One region of the Pseudoalteromonas sp. bablab_jr010 genome, then DNA from elsewhere that is predicted to be linked to it. Evidence: predicted binding sites of a transcription regulator. Region 1 holds the regulator's gene; each other region holds the start of a gene.
What was found. The regulator sigma-54, encoded in region 1, starts transcription at its own class of promoters, with help from an activator protein. The targets are predictions, from matches to a motif close to GTTGGCACGNNNNTNGNNT.

Region 2: the regulator sigma-54 is predicted to act here: its motif matches at 2,694-2,712, upstream of flgJ (flagellar assembly peptidoglycan hydrolase FlgJ).
Region 3: the regulator sigma-54 is predicted to act here: its motif matches at 6,632-6,650, upstream of flgB (flagellar basal body rod protein FlgB).
Region 4: the regulator sigma-54 is predicted to act here: its motif matches at 5,020-5,038, upstream of JIG37_RS10235 (BON domain-containing protein).

Annotation. Positions count from the first base shown of each region.
Region 1 covers NZ_JACDWV010000200.1:13,023-21,212, forward strand. The annotation lists gene JIG37_RS20620 (YgiQ family radical SAM protein) at 1-1,161, shown strand, start outside; gene mgtE (magnesium transporter) at 1,239-2,597, opposite strand; gene JIG37_RS20630 (HPr family phosphocarrier protein) at 2,809-3,081, opposite strand; gene rapZ (RNase adapter RapZ) at 3,095-3,940, opposite strand; gene ptsN (PTS IIA-like nitrogen regulatory protein PtsN) at 3,941-4,393, opposite strand; gene hpf (ribosome hibernation promoting factor) at 4,397-4,684, opposite strand; gene JIG37_RS20650 (RNA polymerase factor sigma-54) at 4,711-6,207, opposite strand; gene lptB (LPS export ABC transporter ATP-binding protein) at 6,314-7,039, opposite strand; gene lptA (lipopolysaccharide transport periplasmic protein LptA) at 7,036-7,557, opposite strand; gene lptC (LPS export ABC transporter periplasmic protein LptC) at 7,547-8,101, opposite strand; gene kdsC (3-deoxy-manno-octulosonate-8-phosphatase KdsC) at 8,098-8,190, opposite strand, start outside.
Region 2 covers NZ_JACDWV010000142.1:11,798-19,595, forward strand. The annotation lists gene flgG (flagellar basal-body rod protein FlgG) at 1-749, shown strand, start outside; gene flgH (flagellar basal body L-ring protein FlgH) at 765-1,448, shown strand; gene JIG37_RS13330 (flagellar basal body P-ring protein FlgI) at 1,461-2,555, shown strand; gene flgJ (flagellar assembly peptidoglycan hydrolase FlgJ) at 2,750-3,718, shown strand; gene flgK (flagellar hook-associated protein FlgK) at 3,732-5,795, shown strand; gene flgL (flagellar hook-associated protein FlgL) at 5,798-7,054, shown strand; partial or broken gene JIG37_RS13350 (flagellin) at 7,285-7,798, shown strand, end outside.
Region 3 covers NZ_JACDWV010000142.1:1,167-9,356, forward strand. The annotation lists partial or broken gene JIG37_RS13265 (Ig-like domain-containing protein) at 1-2,936, shown strand, start outside; gene JIG37_RS13270 (flagellar protein FlgN) at 3,094-3,525, opposite strand; gene flgM (flagellar biosynthesis anti-sigma factor FlgM) at 3,518-3,838, opposite strand; gene flgA (flagellar basal body P-ring formation chaperone FlgA) at 3,918-4,622, opposite strand; gene JIG37_RS13285 (chemotaxis protein) at 4,765-5,697, shown strand; gene JIG37_RS13290 (protein-glutamate O-methyltransferase CheR) at 5,719-6,549, shown strand; gene flgB (flagellar basal body rod protein FlgB) at 6,685-7,095, shown strand; gene flgC (flagellar basal body rod protein FlgC) at 7,098-7,529, shown strand; gene JIG37_RS13305 (flagellar hook assembly protein FlgD) at 7,543-8,190, shown strand, end outside.
Region 4 covers NZ_JACDWV010000110.1:9,155-17,344, forward strand. The annotation lists gene hutC (histidine utilization repressor) at 138-845, shown strand; gene JIG37_RS10215 (NADP-binding protein) at 846-1,616, opposite strand; gene JIG37_RS10220 (methyl-accepting chemotaxis protein) at 1,729-3,753, shown strand; gene JIG37_RS10225 (hypothetical protein) at 3,738-3,947, opposite strand; gene JIG37_RS10230 (YqaE/Pmp3 family membrane protein) at 4,202-4,360, opposite strand; gene JIG37_RS10235 (BON domain-containing protein) at 4,418-4,984, opposite strand; gene JIG37_RS10240 (LiaF domain-containing protein) at 5,315-5,974, shown strand; gene JIG37_RS10245 (VOC family protein) at 6,284-6,700, opposite strand; gene pmbA (metalloprotease PmbA) at 6,830-8,167, opposite strand.

The sequences.
Region 1 (8,190 bases):
AATCCGCCTGCATTTCCGCTTGAAACTGAAGAAATGGATGGCGTATTTGGTTTGCCATATCAGCGTATTCCGCACCCAAGCTACGGCGATGAAAAAATCCCAGCTTATGAAATGATTAAAACCTCGGTGAACATCATGCGAGGCTGCTTTGGTGGTTGTTCTTTCTGTTCAATAACAGAACATGAAGGACGTATTATTCAAAGCCGTTCTGAGCAATCAATTATTGATGAAATTGAGCAAATTCGTGACAGAGTACCGGGCTTCACTGGGGTTATTTCTGACTTAGGCGGACCGACCGCGAATATGTATAAGTTGCGCTGTAAGAGCAAAAAGGCAGAGAGCACGTGTCGTCGTTTATCATGTGTTTATCCTGATATCTGTAAGCACATGGACACGGATCACACCCCAACGATTGAGCTTTATAAAAAAGCTCGAGATGTAAAAGGTGTGAAGAAAATCTTGATCGCGTCTGGCGTACGTTATGACTTAGCCGTAGAAGACCCTCGCTACGTAAAAGAGTTGGTTACCCATCACGTAGGCGGGTACTTAAAAATTGCCCCTGAGCACACTGAAGATGGTCCATTGTCTAAGATGATGAAGCCGGGCATGGGAGCTTACGATAAGTTTAAAGAGCTATTTGATAAATACTCAAAAGAAGCGGGTAAAAAGCAGTATTTGATCCCGTATTTTATTTCTGCTCACCCAGGAACGAAAGACGAAGACATGGTGAATATGGCGCTATGGTTAAAGGCTCATGACTTTAAGCTTGATCAAGTACAAAACTTTTATCCATCGCCGATGGCCAATGCAACCACAATTTATCACACTGAGATGAACTCTCTGCGCAATATTAAGAACAATACTGAGCAAGTGCCTGTTCCAAAAGGCGCACGCCAGCGTCGCTTACACAAAGCGATTTTACGATACCACGATCCTGCTGGTTGGCCGATGATCCGTGAAGCACTAAGAAAAATGGGCAAAGCGAATTTAATTGGTAAAGGGCCGAATTGTTTGGTTCCTGAAGAAGGTCGAAACGAGAAAACTGCTAAAGGTAAGGGCGGTAAAGGCCGTGCAGCTCTGACTCGTCATACCGGTTTTAGCCAGTTTAAAAAGGCCAATACCAAACCTAGAGTAGGTAAAAATAAGCAGCGTGCAAAGTAAAAGATATAAAAACGGCCCTTAAAGGGCCGTTTTTATTTATACCAATTCGCTTAATTAAGTATTATTGTGAATTGGTATTAGATCAATAGCCAGGTTGCGGTGCCTAAAAAGGCAAAGATACCGACAATATCCGTCACTGTTGTCAGTACCACACTGCCGGCGAGGGCAGGGTCAATTTTCATTTTCTTAAGAATTAATGGAATGCTTGCACCTGCAATACCTGCGGCAACAAGGTTCATAAACATTGCAAAGGCCAGTACTGCGCCGAGCTTAAAGTCCCATTGCCATAGGGCAACCACTCCAGCAATTAATATCGACCAAATAATACCATTCAGTGCGCCAATCGCCAGCTCTTTGAGTAATAAGAAGCGTTGGTTGGTTTGGTTGATATGGCCAACCGCTATACCACGAATAACCAGGGTTAAGGTTTGGCTACCCGCAACACCCCCCATTGAAGGGACGATACCATTGAGTACCGCTAAAATAGGTAAGATTGCTAAGGTGTTTTCGAAAAAGCTTGCCACAATTGCTGCTAGCAATGCGGTTAATAAGTTAACCCCAAGCCAAATAGAGCGACGCTGCGAACTTTTTAGCACTGGCGCAAAGGTATCTTCTTCGTCGTCAAGACCAGCGAGGCTTAGCATGCTGTGCTCTGCATCTTCACGGATTACGTCAACGATATCATCGATGGTAATACGACCAAGCAAGTGAGCGTTATCATCCACAACAGGGGCTGAAATCCAGTTGTGACGCTCGAACAGTTGCGCTACATCACTTTCATCCATAGAGATTAGGATTGACTCACAGTCTTCATCCATTAAATCACGAACAATTTTATCTGAAGGACTGGTCAGCAATGTAGTTAATGAAAGCGCGCCTAAAAAGCAGTTATGCTTATCAACTACATATAAGTCATCGGTACCCTCTGGTAGCTCACCTCGTAAGCGTAAATAGCGCAGTACAACATCGAGAGTAACGTCAGGGCGAATGGTTACCGTATCGCTGTTCATCAGGGCACCGGCTGAGCGCTCTTGATAAGAAAGCGCTTGAGTTGCCCTTTCTCTATCTTGCGAGTCCATCGCGCTAACAACGTCTTGATATACGGTATCAGGAAGACTACGTAAAACCTCACCTAAGTCATCGTCGTCCATATCTTCTGTAGCAGCAGCAATGTGCTCAGGCTCCATCTGGGCAATAATGCCAAGACGTACATCTTCAGAGAGTTCCTCTAGAACATCACCACGGACATCTGGGTCAACCAGCTGCCAAAGCATACGACGAATTTTATGAGGAGAAGACTCAAGTAAAAGGGCTGTATCACAAGGTGCCGTTTTGGCTAACATGCCGCGCACTTGAACAAATTGACCACTATTGAGTGACTTGGTCACTTGTTTGAGTTGTTGTAGTGGGTAATCTTGTTCAAAGGCTTCTGGCATTGGCGTCCTTACAACTGAAAAAAGTTTAAATAGGCTATGCAAATACAGCATAGTTGCTTTGTAGTGTATTTGCAGAGATATCGTCGCACTGCGATAAATTTATTAAGAGTTTTGTAATTTAGAAAAGCGAGCGATATAAAAGTAGGATATTTAAAGGGAATTTTAAATATCCGAAGTAAGTTTACCGTAAACCTTGAAGTCTTAGCAAATGCTATTCTTGCTCGTGAAAGCGTTGCGCAATTAATTCGCCGATTGCCGTTAATGCAGCGTCAGCGTCAGGACCTTCGCATACAACACGAACCTCTTTTCCTTGACTACTTTCAAGGAGCATTAACGCTAACACGCTGTCGCCTTCAGCTTCTTTCTCATCTTGAAAAAGTGTAATTTTGGCATCAAATTGCAGTGCTAGTTGCGCTAAAACAGTCGCAGCGCGAGCATGTAAGCCAAGTTTGTTTTGAATTAAAAAGGTATCTTCAGCGTGCATTGTTGGTGCCTAGTTAGATATCTTGTTCGCGGTGGCGAATTTTTACATTAGCATGAGTTTTAGAAAAGCTTTCACCAATTGTTTGCGCTAAGTAAACAGAACGGTGTTGGCCTCCTGTACAACCAATTGCAATGGTTAGGTAACTGCGGTTATTGCGCTCTAGATGTGGCAACCAAGTCTGTACAAAGGTTTGAATCTGCCAAGTGAACTTTTGCACTATGCTGTGGCTAGCTAAATAATCCCTGACAGGCTGATCGAGGCCGGTTAATGGCTTCAAATCAGGCTCCCAGTGTGGGTTCGGTAAAAAGCGTGCATCAAAAACGTAGTCAGCTTCTTTTGGAATACCATGCTTAAAACCAAACGACATAAACGTAATAATCAGTTTTTTATCTTTCTTACCTAAAATCTTTTCACGAATTGATTCTGCTAACTGATGAACACTCAAATCAGTGGTATCAATCATAAAGTCAGCGCGGGTGATCAGCACATCCAGCAGGATTTTTTCTTGTTTAATGGCAAGATCAAGCGGTAAAGAATCAATCGATAATGGATGCAAACGGCGAGTTTCAGAAAAACGCTTAATTAGGGTTTGGTCATCACTATCTAGGTAGAATAGTGTTGGGTTTGCAAAACCTGGCAGGTACTCAAGAATATCATTAAACTCTTGCTGCTCTTTCGGTAAGTTACGTACGTCGATACTGACGGCAATTTTGTCATAATTATCAGAAACACTTCGCACGAGCGAAGGCAGTAGGTTGACAGGAATATTATCAACACAGTAGTAGCCTAAGTCTTCAAGAACTCGTAAAGCGACCGATTTCCCCGAGCCTGAGCGACCGCTGATAATTATTAATTCCATTTATGCCTCTGATGCAATTACTTGAAATAGTTGCTGATCGCTTGTAGCACTTCGCAACTGTTTACAAAAATCTTTATCTTTAAGTCTATCAGCAATTGTTGACAAGGTCTTCAAGTGCAACTGGCAATCGCCATCTGGTACGATGAGTGCCACAAAAATATCAACGGGACGATTGTCTATCGCATCAAAATTGATGGGAGATTCACTGACAATAATAAATGCATGAGGTTCATCAGCACCACTCATTCGACCGTGGGGAATAGCTATTCCTCGGCCGATACCTGTACTACCTAACTTTTCCCTGTTCAGAAAAGCATCTAGGATATCTTGTTGAGATAAATGAGGAAACTGCTGGTGAGCTAACTCGCTAATATACTCAAGAATTCTTTTTTTGCTATTAAAAAGGACCGCAGCTTTGCTGCAGTCCTGATTAGTAAGTGAACTAAGTTTCATAATTTAATGTCGAGCTAATTTCTCTTTATGCTTAATGACTTGGCGATCAAGTTTATCGATCAATGAGTCAATTGCTGCGTACATATCTTGATGTTCTGTAGAAGCGAACAACTCGCCTCCGTTTACATGTAAAGTTGCTTCTGCTTTTTGGCTTAATTTTTCTACATCTAAAATGACATGAACATTATTAATATGATCAAAATGCCTTTCTAGTTTTGCGAACTTAGTGTTTACATAGTCTCTTAATGAATCAGTGACTTCTACGTGACGACCAGTTAAATTTAGTTGCATAAGCATTTTCCTTCTATGTAAAACGTCTAAATCAGACTTTTACGCTGATTAGACGGAGGTATTGCTAGAGACTCACGATATTTTGCAATTGTACGTCTAGCTACTTTAATTCCTTGCTCAGCCAATATATCTGCAATTTTGCTATCACTCAATGGTTTAACCGAGTTTTCTGCAGCAACTAACTTCTTGATTAAAGCGCGAATTGCTGTAGAAGAACACTCACCACCATTTTCGGTGCTGACATGGCTTGAGAAGAAATATTTCAACTCAAAAATTCCCCTTGGGGTATGCATATATTTTTGTGTTGTAACCCGAGAAATCGTCGATTCATGCATTTCGACCATTTCTGCGACATCGTTTAGCACCATTGGCTTCATTGCTTCTGGGCCATGTTCAAAGAAAGCTTGCTGTTGTTGCACGATACAGTTGGTCACTTTTAGTAAAGTATCGTTACGGCTTTCTAAGCTCTTAATAAACCACTTTGCTTCTTGTAAGTGAGAACGAATAAATTGGCTGTCGCTACTTGATTTAACAGAGCGAGACATCGCTGCATATTGGCTATTCACTCTAATTTTTGGCATACAATCTGGGTTTAACTCGACTACCCAGCGGCCTTTCACTTTTTTCACTGATACATCGGGTATGACGTACTCAGATTCTTCGCGTACTATGCTATCCGCAGGCTTAGGATTTAAGCTGTGAATGAGCGTCATCACTTCTTTAAGCTCGTTTTCTTTAAGCTTAGTCTTTTTCATTAAAGTGCGATAGTCGCGACTTGCTAATAATTCGATATGCTCAGATAAAACCATTTTAGTTTCAGCTAAATATGGCGTATTGGCATCGAATTGACGAAGTTGTATACACAGGCACTCTTGTAAACTTCGCGCGCCGATACCAACTGGATCGAATAACTGTATTCTTTTTAAGACAGCTTCAACTTCATCGAGTTCGATTTCTTCTTCATCATTATTTTGATTAAAGCTTTCGACAATATCTTCGCAGCTAACCGTTAAAATACCTGAGTCATCGATAGCTTCAACGATGGCAACGGCAATCGCTTCATCGGTAGGACTAAATGGTGTGAGCTGTAGTTGCCACATTAAATATTCTTGCAGTGTTTCTGTTGAAGCACCTTGGTAAATAGACTCGTCTTCAGGCATTGGCCCAGACGATGTTGATGGGGCGGCACTCATGTACTCATCCCACGTAACATCCATAGCTAAGTCATCGCTAACCGTATCCTTACTCAGAGCATCACTGCTTTCTTGCTCGAATTCGCTAGGTGCTTCGTCGGCAGACGCGCTGACTTGTACATCGTCAGACTCCGCTTTTTGCTCATTCTTACCGATGCTTTCTTCGTTGTAATCCGCTTCTTCCACTTCAAGCAGAGGATTACTATCAAGCGCTTCTTGAATTTCTTGCTGGAGATCCAATGTACTGAGCTGCAACAAGCGAATGGCTTGTTGCAGTTGTGGAGTCATTGTAAGTTGCTGGCCCATGCGCAGCTGTAATGATTGCCTCATGTATCCCTAACAATCCTTTTTAAGTTATCGGTAACGGTGAAGACACTGTTATCGATTTATTGTCATTGTATAAGTCTAGCAGATGCTCTAGTCGGTGGCGTAATGGTTACAGCCTGAATTGCTCGCCTAGATAAACATCACGTACAGTTTGGTCTGCTAATACGTGCTCAGGTGTGCCTGATGCAATTAGCTCCCCATGAGAAACAATGTAGGCTTTTTCACAAACATCAAGGGTTTCTCGAACATTATGGTCAGTAATAAGTACACCAATACCACGATTTTTTAGGTGCTCAATAATTTTCTTTATATCTAACACTGAAATAGGATCAACACCAGCAAAAGGCTCATCTAAAAGGATAAATTTAGGATTAGCGGCTAATGCACGTGCAATTTCAACGCGGCGTCGTTCACCACCTGACAGTGCCATACCTTGGCTATCGCGAATATGTTGAATGCTAAATTCATCTAATAAGTTGTTAAGCGTCTCTTCGCGCGTTGTTTTGTTAAGATCTTTGCGGGTCTCTAATATGGCCATCAAGTTTTGGTAAACTGTTAATTTTCGAAAAATAGACGACTCTTGTGGTAGATAACCAATACCTAAGCGCGCACGGCTGTGCATTGGCAAAAGCGTGATATCGTTATCATCGATGCTTATTTTTCCTTTGTCGCTTGGTACGAGGCCTACAATCATATAGAAGGTCGTTGTTTTACCTGCACCATTTGGCCCTAACAAGCCAACAATACTGCCCGCTTCAACTTCAAGACCGACATTTTTAACCACTTGGCGGCCTTTGTAGCTTTTAGCTAAAAGCTCTGCTTTTAATGTGCTCATGGTTGGCCTTTATCGTCTTTTTTATTTTCTACAGGCACTAAAATAGTGTGTACACGATCTGTTGAGTTTTCGTCTTTTTCTGCGCTGATCAGCTGTTGAGCCATATCGTAGGTAATGCTTTTTGCCGTTACTTTTTGACCCGCTTGAGTGACTTCAGCTTCGCCATTGAGTGTTAAGAAGCGCTTCGCAACATCATAACGAACTTCTTCGGCGCTGGCGCTCATCACGGTACCATCAGCTTGCTTTTCTTCGAAGTAAGCTGGTTTGCCTGTAGCGATAATTAATTCGACTGTACCTTCGGTGTCACCGCCATGTGCCTCAAGTCGCTCTGCTGTAATGCGACGATCACCATGCACGATCTCTACGTTACCTTCGAATATGCCAACGCCATCTTTTAGTTTACCGATTTGGCGATCTGAGCTAATGCTAATTTGAGCGCCTGTTTGCTCGGCAGCTGCGCCCGAAAAGGCAATCAATAAGCTTGGGATCAGGAGTAATTTCTTCAGTTTATTGGTCATAGTATATGGTTCGTGTATGGTTAGTTAACTCAACAATTTCGGCTTTTAAATCGGCTTTTAAGCCTTTACCGGTAATTTTTAAATTCGGTCCTGTTAGTGTTACAGGTTGCTTTGAAAACATCGTCATTTTATCAATGTCGACATTAATATTTTCTGCTTTTATATCTTCGATCATACCGTTATGGGTTAAGTTTTTAGCAACTACATCCCCTTCAAAAATCAGCTGATCATTTTCGTATAAAGTAGCTTCTTTGGCTCTTACTTGCCAAACTTGCTGATCGCTATAAATAGTAAAAATAGGTTGTTCAAAAAAGGTAAACCCTAATTGTTGATACAACTCCATTTTTGCAGCTGCCACTTTATGACTAATTTTACCTTGCTCGTCATAAGCTGTTTGCTTTAGAGCAACGGCAGTGTAATCAGGTGTTGCGATGATCTCGTCTTCACTAGTTATTGTATCAGTTGACTGGTTAAAGTACGGGTACCATAACCACACCATGCAACAGACAAAAACAATACTCAGTAAAATACGGGCTATATTCATGCGCTGGTTCCATCGCTAGTTAACGGCTTGCCGTTTTCTAACATCAGTAAATCAGTTAATTCACGCACGGCTCCAAAGCCACCCGGTAA
Region 2 (7,798 bases), on a different contig from region 1:
CCCAGCAAACCGATATTTCGGTGATCTCAAATAATCTCGCGAATGCCAGCACGGTAGGCTACAAAAAAAGCCGCGCCGTATTTGAAGATTTACTATATCAAAACATTAACCAGCCAGGTGGCCGCTCGTCGCAAGACACTGAAATGCCGTCAGGCTTAATGCTTGGTGCCGGTGCCAAAGTGGTTGCTAACCAAAAGAACTTTTCACAAGGTAATATGCTTACCACTGAAAATTCATTGGACTGGATGATCTCAGGCCCAGGTTTTTTTGAAGTGCAATTACCAGATGGCAATATTGCCTATTCACGTAATGGTCAATTCACGACTGACGAAGATGGTCGCATTGTAACTTCCGGCGCGGGTTTTCCATTACAGCCAGAAATGAACGTACCAGACGATGCACAATCAATTACTGTTTCACAAGACGGTGAAGTATCAGTGCGTATTTCAGGTCAAGCAGAGAACGTGGTCATCGGTCAGCTCACCATTAGTGATTTTATTAATCCATCGGGTCTTGAGCCTATGGGGCAAAACTTATACACAGAAACCGCTGTGAGTGGCGCACCTGTGCAAGGTAATCCTGGTATCGATGGTTTAGGCACTGTGGTTCAAGGTTCCCTTGAAACCTCTAACGTGAATGTAACGGAAGAGCTTGTTAACTTGATTGAAACGCAACGAATTTATGAAATGAATTCAAAAGTGATTTCAGCGGTTGATGAAATGCTTAGTTACATCAATCAGCAACTTTAATGGGTAGGAGGCAGCATGCGTAATATTATCTTAGTCACATCAGCAGCATTGATGCTGGGTGGTTGTATGACAACGCAAAATCATCATGTGGTTCAGGATGACCCTTACTATGCGCCTATGTATCCGGAACCAAGTACTGAACAAGTGGTACCAACAGGTTCGTTGTTTGATAGTTATTCGGCAAATGACTTGTACTCAGATAAAAAGGCATTACGCGCCGGCGATATCATCACTGTTAAATTGCAAGAGTCTACCCAAGCAACTAAAGCGGCAAAAACTGAAACCGACAAAGAAACAGATGCTAGTTTAGACCCTGTTATTGGGCTTGGCGGAAACCCGGTTAACATTGGTGGCGACAGCATTCAGTTTGGTATTGGCTCAGGGGCATCGTTTAAAGGCGATTCAAAGTCTAACCAATCAAATAGCTTATTTGGTGATATTTCTGTCAATGTGATGCGTGTTTTACCGAATGGGAACTTGGTTATTCGTGGTGAAAAATGGCTCACTTTGAATACTGGTGAAGAATTTATTCGCCTAGAAGGTTTAGTTCGTCCTGAAGATGTGCAAGCAGATAACACAGTAACTTCCAATCGTATTGCTAATGCGCGAATTCAATACTCAGGTAAAGGGCAAATTCAAGAAACGCAAAGTGCAGGTTGGCTGTCTCGTTTCTTTAGTAGTTCGCTTTTCCCATTTTAGAGGAATAAAGTCATGAATGGGTTTAAATACATCATCGCTCTTTGCTTAATTAGCCTGCAGTTTTCTGCACAGGCTGAGCGAGTCAAAGATGTATCTATGGTTGAGGGTGTACGCTCTAACCAATTAGTGGGTTATGGATTGGTTGTTGGTTTGCCTGGCACAGGCGAACAAAGCCGATTTACTCAACAAAGCTTTAAAGCCATGTTAAATGGTTTTGGTATCACCTTACCAGATAGCTTAAAACCTAAGATTAAAAATGTTGCAGCTGTGGCTGTGCATGCAGAGTTACCGGCATTTAGAAAACCGGGTCAAACCATTGATATTACGGTTTCGTCTATTGGTAGTGCGGGTAGTTTACGTGGTGGTACCTTATTACAAACCTTTTTAAAAGGGGTTGATGGCAATACCTATGCGATTGCACAAGGTAGCTTAGTTGTAGGTGGTTTAGGTGCGGAAGGGGCTGATGGTAGCCGTGTAATTATTAACACACCCACAGTGGGTCGTATTCCAAACGGTGCCATTGTAGAGCGTGCTATTAAGAGCCCGTTTATGCAAGGTGACTATATTACCTTTAATTTAAATCGCCCAGATTTCACAACGGCTAAACGCTTAGAACAAACGATTAATGATTTAGTGGGTCCTGATAGTGCTCAGGCAATTGATGCAGCGTCAGTGCGAGTGTTAGCACCGCGAGATGCATCTCAACGTGTTGCGTATTTATCTACCCTTGAAAACTTAGAGTTTAAGCCTGCAGACACAGCAGCAAAAATTATTGTTAACTCCCGCACAGGTACAATTGTGATTGGCAAAAATGTGAAGCTACAGCCTGCGGCAATAACTCATGGTGGTTTAACGGTTACGATTGCTGAGCAGCAAAATGCGTCACAGCCAAATGCTTTAAGTGATGGTGAAACTACCGTTACCAATCAAAGTATTATTGATGTGAACGAAGATGATTCACGTGCTTTTGTATTTAATCCAGGTGTTAATCTTGATGATCTCGTACGCGCAATCAATGAGGTGGGGGCCGCACCGGGTGATTTAATGGCAATCCTAGAAGCTTTAAAAGAAGCGGGGGCGATAAACGGGCAACTGGTTATCATTTAAATTAAAACGCGCTGTCGAGCGCGTTTTTTGTTTCTATAACTTTTAATCCTTCAGTGTATAAACATCAGTCAAAACCTTGGCCCTGAAGTTACACCATTCCACTATCCGTTATTAGCTACTCATTTATAAAAGCTTTTTATTGGCGCAATTTTTGCATTTTAAATTTCATTATTAACTATTGTGTCAAAAAGCTGATGGATACTAATCATCTCGACAAGCAAAACTTTTTTGATTTAGGCAACTTAGACTCATTACGTCAAAATGCCTTAAAAAGTGATGCCTCTAGCGATGCGTCAAAAGAGGCGCTGAAAAAAGCGGCGGCACAATTTGAATCTATCTTCACTCAGATGCTGCTGAAAAGCATGCGTAAAGCAAATGAAGCGTTTGAAGATAAAGACAGCCCATTTAATTCAAGCGGCGTTAAATTTTTTGAAGAGATGCATGACCAACAAATGTCGGTTGAGCTTTCATCAAATGGTTCGCTCGGCTTAGCTGACTTAATCGTTCAGCAGCTCTCGCCAGATGGTAAACAGTTTACCCCAGGTTCTGTGCTTAGAACGACGGCTGAGTTTGATAGTGATAAACGTGCAAGCGGCACCCTTGATAGCACTGCTGAGATTAAGGCTAAACCACAAGTTGTTGCTGATACATCAGCAAACGAGCAATCAGAAAACCGCTTTGAAGATGCTGAGTCTTTCATTAGCTCTGTTTGGGAGCATGCTAAAAATGCCGCACAGAAAATTGGCTTAAACCCAGCTGTGATGGTTGCTCAAGCTGCACTCGAAACGGGCTGGGGTAAACACATCATCAGTAAAGCTGATGGCACCAGTAGTAACAACTTATTCAATATTAAATCGGATAGGAGCTGGCAAGGCGATAAAGCAAGCAAAGTCACGCTTGAATTTGAACAAGGCGTGCCAGTTAAAAAGCAAGCCAGTTTCCGCTCTTATCAATCGATTAAAGACAGTGTTAATGATTTTGTGGATTTCTTAAATGAAAATCCACGTTATCAAGAAGCACTCAATAATACCGCAGAGCCTGCAGCCTTTTTAGATTCGTTACAAAAAGCAGGTTATGCAACTGATCCAAATTATGCCGATAAAATTAAGCAGGTATTGAAGCGCGTTGAGCTTCAAAGCGTCGCTGCTTCATTGGTACGTTAAGGAGTAGACCCTCATGTCATTTAGCTTATATGACATAGCAAATGCAGGTATCAGAGCTAACTCTGAGCTTTTACAAACCACCAGTAAAAACATCGCCAACGTTAATACCGAGGGCTATGTGCGTGAGCGCACTGAGTTCACAACCATGATCGATAATCAAGTTGGTCGTGGTGAAACGTATCGTTTACTGAATGAATTTGCGCAAAAGCAACTAAATCGAGATACCTCTAGTAAAACTTTTTTTGATCAATTCGTCACAGAAGCGAGTCGAGTTGATAGCTTGTTTTCTGAAGAGTCAAACAGCTTATCAACCAGTATCAACTCGTTTTTTAACAACATACAAGAAAGTTTAAACCAGCCTTCATCATCTGTAGCACGGTCATTAGTAATGACTGATGCACAAAGTCTAATTGACCAAATGGAGCGTTTATCAGGCATTGTTGCAGATCAGCAAACCGTAGTTAATGATCAATTAGAGATTTTCTCTGAAGAAGCAAACGACCTTATTCAAACTATCAGTGAATTAAATACTAAGATCGCGTCAGTAGATGGCACCTCACAAGAATCAGGATCTAGCTCGCTTTATAATGAACGAGATAAAGCAATTCGTGATTTATCTGAGCTAATCGATATTGAAACAGTTGATGGGCCCAATGGTTCTAAACAAGTATATATGGGAACAGGCCAAGCCTTAGTAATGCAGCATGGTGCTTTTAATCTATTTTCTTTAACGGGCGACCCTGATCCTAATTTTAAAGAATTACACTTAGATACTAATGACGGTAAAGCTATTTCGCTAGAATTAGATACAGATAAGTTAAAAGGCAAAATTGGTGGCTTACTGGCATTTCGTGACGATATTTTAGTGCCAGCACAAAATCAATTGGGTCAAATGGGTTTAACATTGGCCGATGCTTTTAATCAGCAAAATCATTTAGGTATGGATGGCGATGGCAATTTAGGTGGGGATATATTTAAAATTCCTACCGTTGATGCATTTGCTTATCAAGCTAATAACGGTAATTCGAGTATGACGGCAACGGTTGAACCTGGACAAGGCAGTAATTTGCCGGCCAGTGATTTTATTGTGAAATACAGTGATACAAATGAAGTTGAAATTTACCCTGTTGATAATAAAGGCGAGACGATTAAAGATGCCAACGGCGATGATATTTTTACTATAGCAGACGTTGACCCAGCCACAGGTAAGGTTAATTCATTAAACAACTCAGGTTTAGATTTGTTTGGTTTAGAAGTTACCCTCGATATGACTAATCCGCCAAGTGTTGATGACCAATTTATGGTTAAACTCAACTCTCAAGCATCAACAAGCTTAGAGCTTGCAACAAATCGTCCAGAAGATATCGCACTCGCTTCACCTATTCGTACTGCAAACGATATTAACAATACAGGCACTGCCAGTATTTCAGCTGGAACTGTATCTGATGTGTCAAATTTCACAGACACCCCAGCGTTACAATTACCAACAGGGTCTTTAACTTTAACAAAAAGCGCTGAAAACCCCGATATGTACACCTTAAGTGATGGTACCAATGAGACTGATCCATTTACAATTGATTCATCGGGTAAAAATATTATTCAACAAGCTGAGGCAGCGGGCGTTTTAGATGATATTACAACGCTCACTGCGGAGGAAGTTGGTTTTGACTTTAACATTGAAGGCACACCAGCTTTAGGTGACTCATTCACTATAGAGGCTAATGTAGATGGCTTTGATGATAACCGTAATGGGCAACTATTAGCTGACATTCAAAACGATAACATTGTCAGGCAAAATGTTTCAGGTAATTCAAAGAATAATCATAAAACTCTAAATCAAGCATACACTGGTTTAGTATCAGATATTGGTGTAGTTACTTCGCAGGCACAAACAAGTCAACAGGCGTTTAGCGCATTAGCAGAGCAGTCAGAAGCTTGGTATGAATCATTATCAGGGGTAAACCTTGATGAAGAAGCGGCAAACTTACTGCGCTTTCAACAGTCGTATGCAGCATCAGCGCAAGTACTTGCCACTGCTCGTTCAATATTCGACACCTTACTTAATTCGGCGAGGTAATTATGCGTTTATCAAATAACTTAATGTACCAAAATAGCGTTAATAAAATTCTTGAAGGTCAGCAAGGTGTTGCTAATGCACAAGAGCGTGTAACAACAGGTAAAAAGTATTTATCGACCTCTGAAAGCCCGTCTGCTTACTCACAAGCAGCATTATATACAAATAAAATTCAAACAAACGAGCAGTATACTAAAAATATTAATCAGTTGAATGGGCGGCTAGAAACAGAAGAAAGTATCTTACAAAGTATCAACACCACCATTCAGGCAGCCCAGGAGCTGACGATTCGAGCGGGTAGTGGTGCCATGAGTGATGATGATTTAAAATCTATTGCGAGTGAATTAAGCGAGCTGCAAAAAAGCCTAGTGAGCTTAATGAATAGTCAATCAGAAGACGGTAAATATATTTTTTCTGGCTATCAAGATACAACTCAAACCTATAGCTTTAACTCAAATACAGGTCAATACGACTATCAAGGCGACCAAGGCCAGCATTCAGTCACTATTGCACAAGGTGTTAATGTTAAATCGAGCGATAATGGCTTTAGTGCTTTTGAAAATGTAAATGCGCGTTTAAATGTTGTTGATAACGAAGGCACTGTAACGGGGAGTATTACTGCACAAAGTACTGTGTATGTAAAAAACCAAGCCGATTTTGATAAGTTCCATAAAGCAAATTATGATTTAGATCCCACAGCTACAGCTGCAGATAACTCTTTTCAGGTTGAGCTTGTCGCCGGTGTTAATCCGGGCGATCCAGATACCTATGTAATTAATGATGGTTATGGTAACCCCGTTACACCAGCAGTCACAGGTGAGTATACCGGTGAGTCTATTGAATACGCAGGCATGGAGTTTAAGCTAGAAGGCACTGCACCAGGGACATTAGAGTTCGAATTAGAGGCCCCACATAAAGAAAATGTACTCAATACTATGCAAAACTTAATCACCAATTTAAATAGTAGTTTAGAAGGTGATGAGCTTAATGATGCACTGGCAGACGGTTTAGACCAATTACAAAGCGCCAGCGAACAAGTGGTATTCACACAAGCAAGTTTAGGTGCTCGAATGAACTTGGTTGAAAGTATCACTGATTCAAATAGTGCGATAGATATCAATAATAAATCGAGTAAATCAAATTTGGTTGAAGTTGATATGGCCGAAGCAATTAGTGACTTAACAAGGCATGAAACCGCATTACAGGCTTCACAAGCAACCTTTGGTCGTTTAGCTAATTTAACGCTTTTTGATTATTTATAATTAAACTCATACGGTAAAGGTTTGCCTTTCTATTAGGCCAGTGGCAAAAAATTGTCACTGGCCTTTTTATTTCTTACATTTACAAACAAGAAGTTTTAAAAGTTATTTAAAAACAGTGGGTTGTAATTTTTCTTTGAGCTGGCACATTTCCTGCTTTTAAGTTTTACAAAGCGCGTGGTTCCTCACAAGTTCATTGGACCACAGCCTAATTAAAACTAGGAGATGGTAAAATGGCATTAACAGTCAATACTAATGTGTCGTCACTTAACGCACAACGTAACTTAACTAAATCGAGCGATGGTCTAGCAACGTCAATGGAACGTTTAGCATCGGGTATGCGTATCAATAGCGCAAAAGATGATGCAGCAGGCCTACAAATTTCAAACCGTCTAACCTCACAAATAAATGGTTTAGCGGTGGCACAGCGTAACGCCAATGATGGTATCTCAATGGCGCAAACCGCTGAAGGGGCAATGCAAGCTTCTACTGATATATTACAGCGCATGCGAGAGCTTGCGCTTCAATCTGCAAATGGTTCGAATTCAGATAAAGACCGTGCGGCCCTGCAAAAAGAAGTAACTCAATTAAAAACAGAGTTAACACGAATTGCAGAAACAACATCGTTTGGTGGTCAGCAGTTACTGGATGGTTCATTCGGTACAAAGTCATTCCAAGTAGGTGCAAACGCTAATGAAACTATTGGGGTGACTCTTAAGAGCGTTGCTGCAAGTGATATCGGCTCTT
Region 3 (8,190 bases), on a different contig from region 1:
TGGATAGTATAGCACCAACTTTAAGCGTAAATGCTATTGGTGGCACAGCTGAAGCTCGACCAACTATCTCGGGTAGTAGTAATGAGATAGGTGGTTTAGTGGTTGTTGAAATAGCGGGTCAAACTCTGACCACGACGGTTGATTCAGATGGCACATGGCAGCTTGTAGTACCTGTCGACATCGTTGATGGTAGTTACACGATTACGGCTAGCATAACGGATGATGCAAACAACACGCAAACTGCAACAGCATCAATAACAGTTGATACAGTTACGCCTGTTGTATTGCTTGACGCATTGGGTATTGGAAACTCAAGTTTGCCAGTTATTTCAGGTACATCAACAGAATCGCCAGGAACTCAAGTATCTGTCACGATTACAGACAGCAATAGTGATACCCAAACACTGACTGCGACAGTGTTGGGAGATGGAACATGGCAAGTTACACCAGCCGCGTTACCTGATGGAAGCTATACTGTAACAGCGTCAATAATGGATGTTGCGGGTAATATTGGCAGTGATACTGAATCTGGTTCTATTGATACACTTGCTCCTTCGCTCACTATTAATAGCTTAGGAACGACAAATGATTCTACACCTACAATTAGCGGTACAAGTAATGAACCTGCAGGTAGCATAGTCTCTTTGAGTGTTTCTAACGGTGGGAATATTTATTCATTATCAGCTACAGTGCAAATTGATGGTACTTGGTCAGTTGATGTTGTTACACCACTTGACGATGGTTCAGTTACTATTACTGCAAGCATCACTGATGCTGCAAATAACACTACGACTGCCACAGACAATGCAACATTAGACACTAATGCACCAACAGTATCTATTGGCACGTTGGCAATTACAAATGATACAACCCCCATCATCTCAGGTACCAGTGATGCAGTAGACGGCACACAAGTTACAATAAATGTTGAAGATGCACTTGGAAATACACAAACAATAACTACAACGGTAACGGGTGGTATTTGGAGTGTTGAGCTTGCTACTGTACTCAGTGAAGGACAATACACGGTAGATGCAAGTGTAACTGAAAATGGTTTAACTGGAACAGCATCAAAGGTTGGTGAGATAGATCTCACGGCGCCATCAATCTTGGTTAATGCACCAGCAATTACAAATGATACTACACCGACAATTAGTGGTACCAGTGATGCACCTCAGGGCACCGTTGTCACGTTAGTTGTGTCTGATAATTTAGGTAATGATGTTACTGCTTCTGCTATTGTTAATGCATCAGGTAATTGGTCTGTGGCATTACCTTCCTCAATAGCTGAAGGAGCATACACGGTTGAAGCCAGTATCTCTGATGCTGCAGGTAATAGCGCAACCACTTCGGTGTCTGGCATTATAGATATCACTGCGCCTGATGTTGTTATAGACACGATTGCTGTTGCAACCGATTTAACACCGCTCGCTTCTGGCAGTGCAACAGGAGCAGTCGCTGGTAATCGAGTGGTTGTAACCTTCGTTGATGCAGCAGGTGTTAGTCATAGTGTTGAAACAACGCTTGATTCAAGCCTTAACTGGCAAGTTGAAGCAACCCAAGCGCTTGCCGAAGGACAGTATACGGTAACCGCTGTTGTGACTGATACAGCTGGGAATGATGGTTCAGTAAGTACAACGTCTGCGGTTGATACTACGGCACCGATTGTGAGCATTGATCAAAGCAGTTTAATACTCACAAACGACTCAACCCCTGTTATCAGCGGCACATCTGATGCTGCAAATAGTACAGTAGTAATTGTGTTCACTGCCGCAGGCGGTTTACAACATACAGTTACTACCACAACTGATGCAAGTGGCAATTGGCAAGTTGAAGCAGGTCAAGCGTTAGCTGATGGAGTGTATTCGGTCACTGCAAGCATCACAGATACCGCAGGTAACACAGGAACTGATAGTAAAACGGGCGGAGAAGTTGACACTGTGGCTCCAGAGTTATCAATCACGCCGTCATTCTTATTAGGTAACTTGGTATCGCTTTCTGGTACTTCAGATTTGCCTGAAGGAAGTGTTATTACCATTACAAACTACCTAATTGGAGGTGGCATAGGAGTTCCTTACACAGCCACCGTTGACGCTAATGGTGATTGGCAAGTGCTTAATTTGTCAGTCTCTTTATTAACTCTCGCATATGTTGAGGCCTCTGCGACAGATGCTGCAGGTAATACAACCACTATATCGAGTATTGATTATAGTAATGACCCTAGCTTAGATGCTTTTGATGTTACTAACTATAATCCAGGTATATTAGGTTTACTCTTACCTTTCGCCGAAGGCACTGCTGAGCCGGGAACTGAGGTTTATGCCATTGGCTCTAACTTAATCGGCCTTAATTTACTCAATATTATCGACGCTTCAGTTCTTAGTTCTTCGCCAAGCACCACAACTGATAGCGACGGTGACTGGAGCATAGGGCTTTCTTTTCTTGATTTAGGGAATGAATATTACTTTGCTATTGTTGATACTGAAACTGGTGAGTATATCGTCAAGAACACCTCTAACGATTTAGTCGGTACAGGTGTGATTGAATCAGAGCCTGATAGTGGCATCATATCTCTTGGAGAAGAACCTGTTTTAGCAGGCTTAGAGAACTCTGAAGAGCCACCAGAAAATGAAAGTTCAACTTCAGGCGCTGAGCAGCTCGGTGAAAGTATTGATTTAAGCGTGATATTAGCTAAAGCGGATACAGAACCGACATTGCACTCTAACTCTGCCCCGCTTGAAGTAACAATCGATGATGTTTTAAGTGACTCTGAACAAAGTGAGGTACTGGCATTGAATATCGATAGCGAACAGCAAAGTTTAGCTTTTGATCCTAATGACTCAATAAGTTCACAACCTGCAAGTGATATTCAGAGTGAATCAGAGGACATGATTAAGAAACTAATCGAAGATGGAAATAAATCTGTAGATATTTAATCAATAAAAGAAAAGCGCTGAAATGCGCTTTTCTTACAGTACCTTGCTTAATTGAGTGATATTGCGTATTACTTTTAGCTCATTTAACTCTGTAAACATTAAAAAACGCGATAACTAACTTAGTTATCGCGTTTTTTTAAAAGAATAATATTGGGGTTTAGGCTTTCAAGTTGTGGACGATTTTTTTATCGCCTTGAATTACGCTGCCGCCTTGGTCGTAGGTCATCGATGAAGGCGCACCGATTAGAATATCTTTAAGTTGTTTAACACTTAACTGTGCTTGGTGAGCCGCATGGGCGTTTACATCGTTTTTCTTTTTGCAGCTTGCTAGGAGAGTGTTAACTTGCTTAATAAGTGCACTCACGTCATCATCTTGCGATTCGTTGTGCGCGACAAGCTTTTGCACTTCTTTATCTATGGTTTGGATTTGTTGGAGCAAAGAAATTTTTTGTTGGGCAATACTCTTTAATCCTTCGCCACGTTTTGCAGCAATGGCTGTCAATTCATCATCTAACAACGCAGCAATAGACTCCAAGCACGAAACTTGCTGTGTTAGTTTGCTGGCTATTAAATGATTATGATCAGCCATAGACATCAAACTCGAATGCAGCGATGTTCTTTGCTAGCTTTTCAGCATCAATTTGGTATTTACCTTCGCTGATCGCTTTTTTCAGCTCAGCCACTTTATTGCTATCAAAACCAGAAGACTGCTCTGCTTTTTCTTGCAATGATTTAAGCTGCTTTGCCTGAGGTGTAAGACTGACAGAATCTGCACTTGCTTTAGGTGCGGCTGATTTAGCAGCAGCTGCATTAGCATTATCTTTTTGTAAATCAAGCTTTTTTTGCTTGGTATTTGTCAACACAGAAGGCTGTTGTTGACCATTATTGACATTGCTTACCATAATTTTTGACCTATACATTACCCAACTTATGCCTTTATATCGGCGGGCACAGCGGATACTTTAGCATAAATAGTTAAAATTAAATATTTACCTGTACAGACTCGACTCCATCCACACGCGCATTTAATACTTTACCTGATTTTTTATTTTTTACACGTACTAATTCGTCTAACGTGCCATCTTCTAGCGCAATTCCGGAGGTTTTGATCCTTAAGCCCCGTAACGAAGCATAGATAGTTACGTTATCGCCTTTGCAAACCATGCAAACTTGGCTCATAACAATAGGTGTACCACCGCGTAAATTTCGCTTACTGCGACTGCCAATAAGTATAGACTCATCTTGTACGTATTGCGTTCTAACAAATTGCTTAGGTTTCATTTCTAGGCGTAAATGTTCGGCACGAATAACTTCACCTCGAGTAAGACTCGTTGTAACAACAACGACTGGCTCAAGTTCTATAATTCTAACGTGAACGTATTGGGTCCAACTATTTATGTCTTGGCACTTAAGTTGTACCGTGACCTGCCGATTAAAAGGAGGCTCTGTTGGTAACTCTTTGTTTAATGGCGACTCACATAACCTATCAGGAATGCGACTATCCAGAGGCAAAGCGCTTATCTGTGGTGTTGTGTTCAAGTCAGGCATGTGTTCACTCACAAAATCAACAGCGATCTGTTGAAGTTGCTCGTTGTTATAGACTTCTGCTTGTAGTTGTGTTGCAAACAACAGGCTAGAAAGAAAATAAAAAACACTGTATCTTCGGCTTTTTTTTAACAAACTCATATTGTTTCGACTATGCTTATTGTTGAAAACAAGGTATAAATATTTTGCGTCAAAAAACAGACGCTTCGTAACCTTATGTAGCTTTAACACAAAGAAGGCAATTATTGTTCCAGCTCTGATTGTTTATCTTTAGGAGATTGAAATGGCAGGCATTTTAGACTCAGTTAACCAGCGAACTCAGTTGGTTGGGCAAAACCGCCTTGAATTACTATTGTTCAAACTCAGAGGGCGTCAGCGCTTTGGTATTAACGTGTTTAAAGTAAGAGAGGTTTTGCAATGCCCGCCACTTACGAACATGCCAAAATCAAATGCCTATATTCGCGGTGTTGCGCATATTCGTGGACAAACTATTTCTGTTATTGACTTATCAATGGCTGTCGGTGGTCCTGCAATTGAAAACATAAAAGACAGCTTTATCATCATTGCCGAATACAACCGTTCAGTACAAGGGTTTTTGGTTGGTGGTGTAGAACGTATCGTAAATATGAACTGGGAAAAAATAATGCCACCACCTTCGGGAGCTGGACGTTATTCTTACCTAACAGCAGTCACAGAAATAGAAAACGAACTGGTTGAGATTTTGGATGTTGAAAAGATCCTAAATGAAATCTGCCCAGTGAACACTGAAGTTAGCGCAGATGTTGTTGGTGAAGGTGAGTTCCAGAAAGATTTAGGTGAAAGAATCGTCTTTATTGCTGATGACTCTGCTGTCGCGAGAAATCAAGTAAAACGTGCGCTTGAGCCACTTGGTGTACAAACTGAGCTTGCTAAAAATGGCAAAGAGGCCTTACTAAGACTAAGAGAAATAGCTCAACTTGATTGCCAGAACGATATTACTGAGCGAGTTGGCTTATTAATTTCAGATGTTGAAATGCCAGAAATGGATGGCTATACCTTAACCGCCGAGATAAAGGCCGATCCAAAATTATCACCTTTGCATGTGATCTTACATACTTCTTTAAGTGGTGTATTCAACCAAGCAATGATTGAGAAAGTGGGAGCTGACGATTTTATTGCTAAATTTAACCCAGATGAACTAGCGACTGCTGTAAAAAAATGGGTTCATTGTGATTAATAGTTTATAGGTGGTATTACTTTGGAAAATAAGCATTTACAACAAAGCGAATACGATCAATTTCGCTCTTTTTTAGAGCAACAATGCGGCATTGTGCTTGGCGATAATAAACTTTATTTAGTTAAAAGCCGTCTTGCGCCGCTTATGGCGCGTTTTAATGTCGAGTCTTTATCGCAGTTGGTAAGTAAAACACTGAGTCCTCATGAGAGGCAGCTTCGTGCCGCTGTGGTTGATGCAATGACAACCAATGAAACGCTTTGGTTTCGTGACCAGTATCCGTTTGAGTTATTGAAAACGAAATTATTTCCTGAGCTTAAAGATGTGCGTAGACCATTAAAAATATGGTCAGCGGCAAGTTCATCAGGACAAGAGCCGTATTCAATTGCCATGTCGGTTGCCGAGTTTCAGTCAAAAAACCCAGGTGTATTAAAGATGGGGGCGCAAATAATCGGCACTGATATCTCTAATACCATGCTTGATATGTGCAAAAACGCTGAGTATGACTCGCTAGCGCTTGCGCGTGGTTTGTCGATGGAACGCCGTCAAAAGTTCTTTAAAGACAGCGGCAATGGAATGGCTCAAGTCATTGACCCTATACGTAAAATGGTCAGCTTTAGACACCTTAACTTACTGGATTCATACGCTTTAATGGGCAAGTTTGACATTATATTTTGCCGTAACGTGCTCATTTACTTCTCACCAGAGGTAAAAGCTAAAATTATCTCGCAATTTGCTCAAGCCCTAAACCCTAAAGGTTACCTCTTTTTAGGTGCGTCAGAATCAATGGCGGGCTTAAGTGATAGCTTTGAGATGGTTCGTTGTAATCCAGGCATCATCTACCAGAAAAAGTAAACCTTTCTTAGCAACCTAGCTCTTAGGTTGCTAAATTTATCTATTATTCAATATCTTACGTAAGTAAAATATCTCCTTCATTATTGGCTTAGCTTTTGCATTAATCACTCTAGAGTCAATTTTTTGGAGATGGTTATGGCTATCAGTTTTGATAAAGCATTTGGTGTTCACCCCCATGCAATGTTGATCCGTTCACAACGCGCTGAGTTATTAGCGACCAATATCGCTAATGCTGATACGCCGGGCTATAAAGCGAAAGACATTGATTTTGCCTCGGCATTAAAAGCGGCAAAAAGCAACCAACAAGGCGGCAATAGCATGGTAAGAACCGATGCTAAACATATTGCCGGAGGCAGCCGTTTTGTTGGCGGTGCAGAAATGTTTCGTACGCCAAATCAAGCAGATACAGGCGATGGTAACTCTGTAGATATACAAGTGGAACGAAACTTGTATGTACAGAACTCATTAGAGTATCAGGCAAGCCTGCAATTTATGAGTAGTAAAATTAAAGGCCTTAAAAAAGCCCTCGGTAGTCAAGGAGCTTAATCATGAGTTTATATAATGTTTTTGATATTTCAGGCACGGGTATGAGTGCACAAAATGTGCGCTTAAATACCACAGCGAGTAATATTTCGAATGCAAACACGATTAGCTCTAGCCAAGACCAGACATACCGAGCGCGCCATCCTGTTTTTGCTGCAGAGTTGACCAAAGCGTCAGCATCGCAAAGCAATCCTCAGGGCTCTTCTGTAGGCGTTAAAGTTTTAGGTATTGTAGAGAGCGATAAGCCGCTACAAATTGAATATAACCCGAATCACCCAAGTGCGGATGAAAATGGTTATATCTACAAACCTAACGTTAATGTTGTAGAAGAAATGGCAAATATGATTTCTGCCTCTCGCTCTTACCAAACAAATGTGCAAGTTGCTGATGCAGCTAAGCAAATGTTAAGTAAAACACTGTTGTTAGGACAACGGTAATCGAGGATAAGTTATGAGTAACGACATCAGCTCTGCATCATCATCCTATATGGATAGCTTGCGTTGGAATCAAAGCAATACGCAAACAACTGAGGAAGACAACAACACACTTTCTCAGGAAGATTTCTTTTCGTTGTTAACACAGCAGTTGTCGTTCCAGGATCCGAGTAACCCTGCTGATAACGATCAAATGATCGCGCAGATGACGAACTTTACTATGGCTGAAGGTATTTCAAACTTAAACGAGAAGTTTGACTCACTGACTGCATCAATGACATCAAATTCTGCGTTACAGGCTTCCACTTTGGTTGGTAAGCAAGCGTTATTAGAGTCTGACACCATTGACTTTGACGGTGAAAACCTTGCTAAAGGGTCGGTGGTTGCTGAGACAGCCGTTGAATCTTTAACGCTAAGAATAACAGATTCTTCAGGTCAATTAGTACGAACCATTGAACTAGGTTCTCAGTCTGCGGGCGCACTGCGTTTTGAGTGGGATGGTAAAGATAACGATGGCAATGTGCTCCCTGAAGGCGAGTATGACATCAGTGCTGAAGGCTTTGTAAATGGAGACTACAGCAGTATGCCTATGGCGACCTTTAAGAATATTGAAAGTGTCAATATTAATGGCGCAAGCGGCATTATCGTAAATACAAAAGAGGGT
Region 4 (8,190 bases), on a different contig from region 1:
ACCTACATTGATACTTGCGATAGGCCCATTACGAGACTAAGTTTAAATTTGCTTAAAGTTTATCAACTCACCTTGTATATACAAGATAATTATGTCACCTTCAAACACACTGTTTACTCACCACATATAAACGCATAATGAGTGTTCCTAAATTTGCGCAAATAAAAGAGTTCATTCTGGAAAATATTCGTTCTGGAGCTTGGCAAGAAAATCACCGAGTGCCCTCTGAAAATGAGCTTACCAACCAGTTTAAAGTTAGTCGTATGACTGCAAGACGAGCACTCAGTGAATTAACCGATGCAGGTATATTAACCCGTAGCCAAGGCCTAGGTACTTTTGTGGCTAGCTTTAAGTCACAATCATCTTTATTAGAAATTAAAAATATTGCCGATGAGGTAAAAGCGCGAAGTAACCATTATAGCTGTACCATTTTAGTAATGGAGTCTATAAGCGCTATTGCACCAATTGCGATTGCTTTGGGTGTCGAGGTCGACAGCCATGTTTACAGAAGTGTGATTGTACACAATGAAAACGAGCAACCTCTGCAAGTTGAAGAACGCTTTGTGAACCCCGCTCTTGCTAAAGATTACTTACAGCAGGATTTCCATAGCCTAACGCCTCATGAATACTTATCGCAAAACGCCCCGCTCACCGAGGCACGCCATACAGTCGAAGCGATTATGCCCAACCAAGAAATGTGCGAATGGCTGAACCTTTATAACGAAGAGCCATGCTTACAAGTGATCCGCCGAACTTGGTCATCACAAGGTATTGTGAGCTTTGCCCGTTTAGTATCACCAGGCAGTAAATACCGATTAGGCGGCCACCTTACTTTTAAAAAATAACTAAATAGGCGCTTGATAACGAAAATTCAGTGACTCAATCGCTGAGCCATCAATAAGACGCTCGCCTTTATCATGACTAGTAAAAGTCGGTGGCTGGTTGCCCTGCTCAGCACATTTTTGTTGGTAGTAATCTGCTTTTGTAGGATGTGACGGATTAACCACATTATAAATACTGCTCGCGTTTGACCAATTTTCAAGTACTGAAAAAATCGCCGCTATCACATCTTGCTGCTGAACCATGTTTACCACTTGCTGACTTGAGCTAGTCAGTTCTTTACCGGCAACAAACCTACCCGGATCGCGCCCAGGCCCTACAAGACCAGCCAAACGCAATACTTTACCACCAGCACTTAGCACTAACTGTTCAGCATCGTATAGCTTTTGTTGACGTGCTGATTGGCAAATAATTTCTGTAGTTTCGTCATATTGACCATTGTTAGATGGATAAACTCCTGTCGAAGAACATAAAATAAAGCCTTTACAATTTAGTTGCTTAGCAAGTTCAAGCCCTGCTTGCAAAGTCGCTAAATAGTTACTTTCTGAGATACGACTACGCGGTGGAATAGCGCAGACCCACCAAGCATTTTCAAGCGACAGCTCATGCTTGAGCACATCACCTTCAAGTATAAACTGGCGCTGAAAGTCATATTCGTGCTCGCCACCGCGATGTGTTCCCTGTACTTGCCATGCTAATTTATTTGCCTCAACACAAAGTGCATTTCCAAGCCAACCGGCACCTAAAACAACCAGTTTATTATTTTCAGTACTCATTTACTCAACTGCCCCTTAGTATTTATTATTAACCTTCGCTTAACAGTGTAGCGATTTAGGTGCAAATATGATTAGATAGATAACTCTAACCTATAATAAAAACGCGTGCACTATGTTAAACAACCTCTCTTTACGTAAAAAAATACTTCTGCTCATTGGCGGGACGATAAGTGTGCTACTAATCATCGCGTCTAGCTTTTTTGTAAACCATATTGCTGATCTTTCACGTCATGCAATTCAACGCGAAGCCGACAGCTATTTGCAAAGTGAGCGACTGTCAATGCAGGCCTATTTTGCCAAATACGGCAAAGTTGTCGAAACCTTTGTAACAAACCCGCATTTAGTTAACTGGTTCGATAACTGGACTCAGCGCGATCAAAGCTTAGATAGTCAGCCTGGTTACAGCAGCGTTAATCAAGATTTTGTTCGTATTAGTGGTAATGATGATAACATTTTATCAGCCTTCTTTGCTTCTGCGACCACAGGTGAGTACTTCAAAGAAAACGAGCGTACCGCCACTTATAATGGCCAACCATATTACGCTTACAAACGTGGTTGGTGGCAAGATGCATTAAAAATTAATAAGTTGTATGTTGGCCCTATTTCTGTTGATTTAACCACAGGTATCGCCTCTGCAGTTGTACAACAGCCAGTTTATAAACAAAACAAGCTTGTTGGTTTTGGTGGTGTTGATTTACAGCTTAATAATATCAACGACATGGTTGAAGCTATTCGATTTAATGGCCAAGGCTTTGGCTTTTTACTCGATAGCAACCAGAAAGTAGTGCACTTTTCAAAACGAACTGGACATAAACTATCTATCACAGACGAAGGCCCTAATGGCAAAGAAGGCTTAGATGCCCTCGAAAAGCAATTTAACGACACCTCGGGCTTTAGCGAATTAAACCGCGCGATGAAAAGCCAAAAAGAGGGTAGCAGCTTTGTCACATTCAAAGGCGAGCAATATTACGTTGTATACAATCGCCTTGAATTAGAAAGCCCTTACCTTGATTGGTATGTGGGTATTTTAATTCCGACCAGTATGATTGATGAGCCAGTAAATGATGCGGTGATGACAACCACAACATCCGTGATCATCATTCTTGCGATTATTATTGCGATGATCTTCTGGGCCACGCAAATGATCACCAAACCGCTGACTAAACTCACTTACATCATGCGTGATATCGCATCAGGTGATGGCGATCTAACACAAAAAATCGAGATAAAAAGTCAGGATGAAGTAGGACAGCTTGCTCATCACATGAATACTTTCATCGATAAATTACGTGCAATGATGCTAAATACTGCAGCTCAAGCGGAGCAATTAAGCCAAGCCGCAGCCCAATTGAAAACCGTATCGCAAAAAACCAATGATGAAATTCAGCAAGAAAAGCAACAAGTTGATAGCGTAAGTGCGGCAGTAACCGAAATGGCCTCAACTGTTCTCGAAATTTCACGTAACGCGCAACATACCAATAATGCAGCTGAAGAAGTGCAAACCATTACCGCAGATGGCACTAAGCGCTCAACTCAAGCTCAGTCAGTCATGACCGCTCTTGCAAGTCACATTGGTGAAGCTTCTAAAGTCGTTGCGGGTCTTGAACAAGAAAGTGGCAATATCGGCGCGGTGGTTGATGTTATCAACTCAATCGCTGAGCAAACTAACTTACTGGCACTTAACGCAGCGATAGAAGCAGCCCGTGCAGGTGAGCAAGGCCGAGGTTTCGCAGTTGTTGCTGATGAGGTTCGTTCACTAGCAAGCAGAACGCAAGAGTCAACAGATGATATTCGCAATATGATCAGCCGTTTACAGCAAATTGCCCAACAAGCATCAACCATGATGCAGCAAGGTCAAGAGCGTGCTGAAGGCTCAGTTGAGCAAACACAAATTGTATTGCAAGCATTGCAAGATATCGCGCAATCTGTGACAAATGTACAAGATCAAAGTCATCAAATTGCGACTTCGACAGAGCAGCAAACTGTGGTTGCAGAAGATATTAACAATAGCTTGGCAGCGATTAATCACTTAGTGAATAGCACTGCAGATCATGCCCATGAATTGGCGGATGAAGCACGTGATTTGAATGAGTTAGCAGAGTCTCTAAATAAGACAGTAAATCAATTTAAGTTATAAAGATAAATTGCTGAAGTAGTTAAAAACCCGATGTCACCTGAAGATGACATCGGGTTTTTATCGTCAGCCTTCCCTGTTAATCGTGGCGCAACCGCTTTCGCGTGTTCCATAAATTCGTGCCACTGTTGCTTGTTCCATAAAGCAACTCCATTATTGGTCAATCCTTGTTTTGATTGCGTTTGTACTTGTTCCATATAGTCTCCTCCTTACGCTAGCTTCATCCGTTTGGGCTCCAAGCCTAAGCTTAATCCTTGCTGTCATCTCCATTCACCTTATCCATAAAGCGTTGCCATTGTGCGCTACTCCATAACGCCTTGTTACTTCCTTGTTGTCCTTTGTGCTTAGTTACATTATCCATACTGTAAACTCCTTGCGGTTTATCGTCCGTTACTCCTACAGCCCTTCCTTGCTGTGCTCCATTACCCATCCTAGTAGGTTAATGCGGTGATTATCGCTTAGCGATGATATACACAGCATGAATCAAACCTGGAATATACCCTAATAGAGTTAAAAGAATATTAATCCAGAACTGCGCACCTAAACCTACCTGTAAAAATACGCCGAGAGGTGGAATTAAAACCGATAAAATAATACGTATTAAATCCATGACTCACTCCTTGAAAAAGATAAGCCCAGCCAAAGCTGGGCTATATAGGGCTTGCTATTATTCAGCAACAATCGTTAATTCATCGATTACTTTGCGAACATCTTCAGCGTTTTCAGCAATGCTTACCGCTAATTGCTTTTCTGCATCAGACTCAACAGTACCTTTTAGTGTTACTACACCGTTGTCGGTATCAACATCGATATCTGTACCACCTACTTCTGAGTTAAATAAATAACGTGTGGTGATTACAGTACTGATTTTTGCATCGGTTAAGTCGCTTTCTGCAGAATCAGCTTTGTCTGATTTCATGTGCTTAGCTTTCATGTTTTTAACAACCGTTAGTTTGTTATTAACAGAGCTAACACCGTCTAGGCTAAGAACTAACTCTTCAGCAAGCTCTTTATCTAATTCGCTATCAACTTTACCTGTAAGTACAACCTTGCCATTCGTTACATCAGTGTTGATGTCAAAGTTGTTAAGGTTTGTGTTCATAAGAAGCACAGTTTCCGCCTTACCATCAATCCAAGCATCTTTACTTTCATTTTCCCAGCTGCTTGCCTGAGCTGACATGCTAGTTGCACCAATTACTAAAGCCGCAATCATAGATTTGTTAAAAGTGTTCATAATCTTTCTCCTTTTGATTAAAGACAGTTTAAATAATGCGACTATGATGCCAACTATTTATTCTTTAAATTTCAGTAGGTTAAACACCTATTCAGCGGTGATTTATATTCATTTCGGTAAAGATTTACAAGCTGCTCGGTAAGATGTTCACAATGTTGCAAAAATAACCATTTAGTTGCTGATTTTATTAATCTGTGGTTAATTTAACGAAATTGCTTATTCGTCTAAAAAGACAACCTCATGATTTATATAGAAATAAAATCTGGCCTAAGCTTTGCTTTGTAATTAATAACTAAAGAATCACCTTTAAAATCACAACAGGGAACTACCATGGCCGTTAAACTTGAAGATCGCCCAATCGATCAAGTAAGAGAAGAAGTCATTGATCAACTCATTTATAACTACAGTCATGCTGTTATTTCAGCCGAAGCATTTGAACGCCGCCTAGATCAGGCAATGGCAGCTACCAGCAACGAAGTACTGGTTGAGCTTGTTGCTGATTTAGATCTGAAAGCGGATATTGACTACAAGTCGCAAAAGCATGCGCAATTTAAACCTCACTACAGCCACAGCAGCGACAACGAAAGCCTGCAGCTACGCAGTATTCTGGGCTCAAATGAGCGCAGCGGCCAATGGGTAGTACCAAAAGAAATTCACCTAACAAACTGCTTAGGTTCAATTGAACTCGACTTTAGCGAAGCAATTTTCCAACATCAGCACGTCACCATTTACGTGAACTGTATTTTAGGTAACGATGAAATCTACGTACCAGAACATGTAAATGTGGTATCAAAATTATTTAGCGTAATTGGTAGCGTAGAGAACAAATCAGTTGCCTTAAACAAAGGCCAAGGCCCAACCATCACTATTGAAGGTAATGTATGGCTAGGCTCTGTCGAGATTTCAGTTAAACGTACCATGAAAGAAAAGTTCATCAGCTTCGCCAACAGCCTAAAAGCCAGTTGGAAAGAGATGAATAAGATGCAGTAAAGTTACGAGGTGCGGTTATGCAATGTAAGTCGTCATTTATGGCGACAAGATATTACATACGTTTCATCAATGACGCGCTAAAGCACGACCTACAAGAATGCGCGCGAAATAAATTTCACGCCTACATCAAACGTGGGAACGGCTTTAGCCGTGAATAAAGTAAAGCTGTTCGGCGTTAAAGCGACCCTACACCGTAGGCGTCACGCTTGCTTGGCGCGTCTTATATGCAACGCCATTCCATCAACCTATGTCTGACCTACAAACAACACTGCTCGGCTCAAAACTGACAGCTGAAAGCTGACAGCTCCCTCACAAGTCATTATTCCTCTCACTCGGGATATCACTAAAATACTCGACAAACTCAACTTCAAAACCTGCTGGGTCGATGAAATATACATTTTTACGGTAAGGGTTTTCTGGGCCGTGTTTATCAATTTCATAACCAGCCGAAACCAGTCGTTCAACTACGGCATTAATATCGTTTGTCACATAGGCAAAATGAGCAAGTCCTACTTGGTGGCCGGCTAAATCACGGTTTTCTGCTTCACCGTTATCACTCAGTGCGAGATATTGGTAATCATCACCAAAGTGCAGCCACTTGCGCGGTTTGCCCGACCATTTGCTGTCACCTTGACTACGCACACGCCAGTGCGGGAATGCCGCTTTATAAAAGTGCAGCATGGTATCAACATTACTAACAACAAGGTTTACGTGTTCTAAATACATGGTAGTTTTCCTTTTTATTTTTAAACTGCCACCAAGATAAAACCTCAAGTTAAGTTTAGGTAAAGCGTTTTTTCAAATAAAAAAGCCCCACAAACGTGAGGCTTCAAAAATTGAGTAGTTATTGATGAATCAGCTACCAGCAACCTGCATTTGTTCTATCAATACAGAGCCTGTTTGAATACCACCGCGGCGCTCGATGTCGCCACCTAAGCCCACAACGGCTTTAAACATATCTTTTAAGTTACCAGCAATTGTGATTTCACTGACTGGGTATTGGATTTCACCATTCTCAACCCAAAAGCCCGCCGCACCACGTGAGTAGTCACCGGTTACCGTGTTCACACCTTGGCCCATAAGTTCAGTTACTAATAAACCTGTGCCCATAGTTTTTAATAGCGCTTTTAAATCGGCATGGGTTTGTTCAACTAGCCAGTTATGAATACCACCAGCATGACCCGTTGGTGCCATCGACAGTTTGCGTGCTGCATAGCTTGCTAATAGGTAAGTTTGCAGCTCACCGCCTTGAATAATTTCACGATCTACGGTTTTTAAACCTTCAGCATCAAACGGTGAAGACGCTAAACCTTTTAATAAATGCGGGCGCTCAGAGATATTCACACAATCGCTAAATACTTTTGTACCCAGGCTATCAAGCAAGAAGCTCGATTTACGATAAAGCGCACCGCCACCAATCGCCGACACTAAATGGCCGAATAATGAGTTCGCAATATCAGCTCTAAAGATCACTGGCACTTTCATGGTACCGAGCTTTTGGCTGTTAAGCTTAGCCAAGGTTTCGGTTGCCGCTTCGAGGCCTACTTTTGCAGCGTCATTTAAATCATCTTTATGACGTGCGATGGTATAAGCTGAGTCGCGCTGCATTTGCTCGCCTTCTTTACCAATCACCATCGTACTAATGCTATGACGCGTACGTGGGTAACCTGCAATCATGCCATGGCTGTTACCATAAACACGTAAACCTTGGTGAGAAGAAAAACTCGCACCGTCTGAATTTACAATGCGCTCATCGGCATTTAACGCCGCTTGTTCTGCTTGATGACAAAATTCCACACCTTGCTCTGGGCTAACTTCCCACGGGTGGTATAAATCTAAATCTTGCGGTGCAAATTCAAGTAACTCTTTATCAGCGATACCATTAAATGGGTCGTCAGAGGTGAACTTTGCAATATCAATGGCTTTTTCGACCACTGTACGTAATGTTTTTGGGTTTAAGTCAGCCGTTGAAGCAGACCCTTTGTTATTACCCACATAAACACTGATACCTAAGCCACCGTCTTGGTTAAACTCTATTGTTTCAACTTCGCCCATGCGCGTACTGACAGACAAACCTGACGTGCTCGACATCGCCGCTTCTGCTGCTGTTGCACCCAATTTTTTTGCATGCTCCAGTACTTCGCTTACTGCGTCTTTCACTTCAGAAATGTGTTGATAAATAGGATCTTTCATCTTGTGTGTCCTAGGTTCTGATA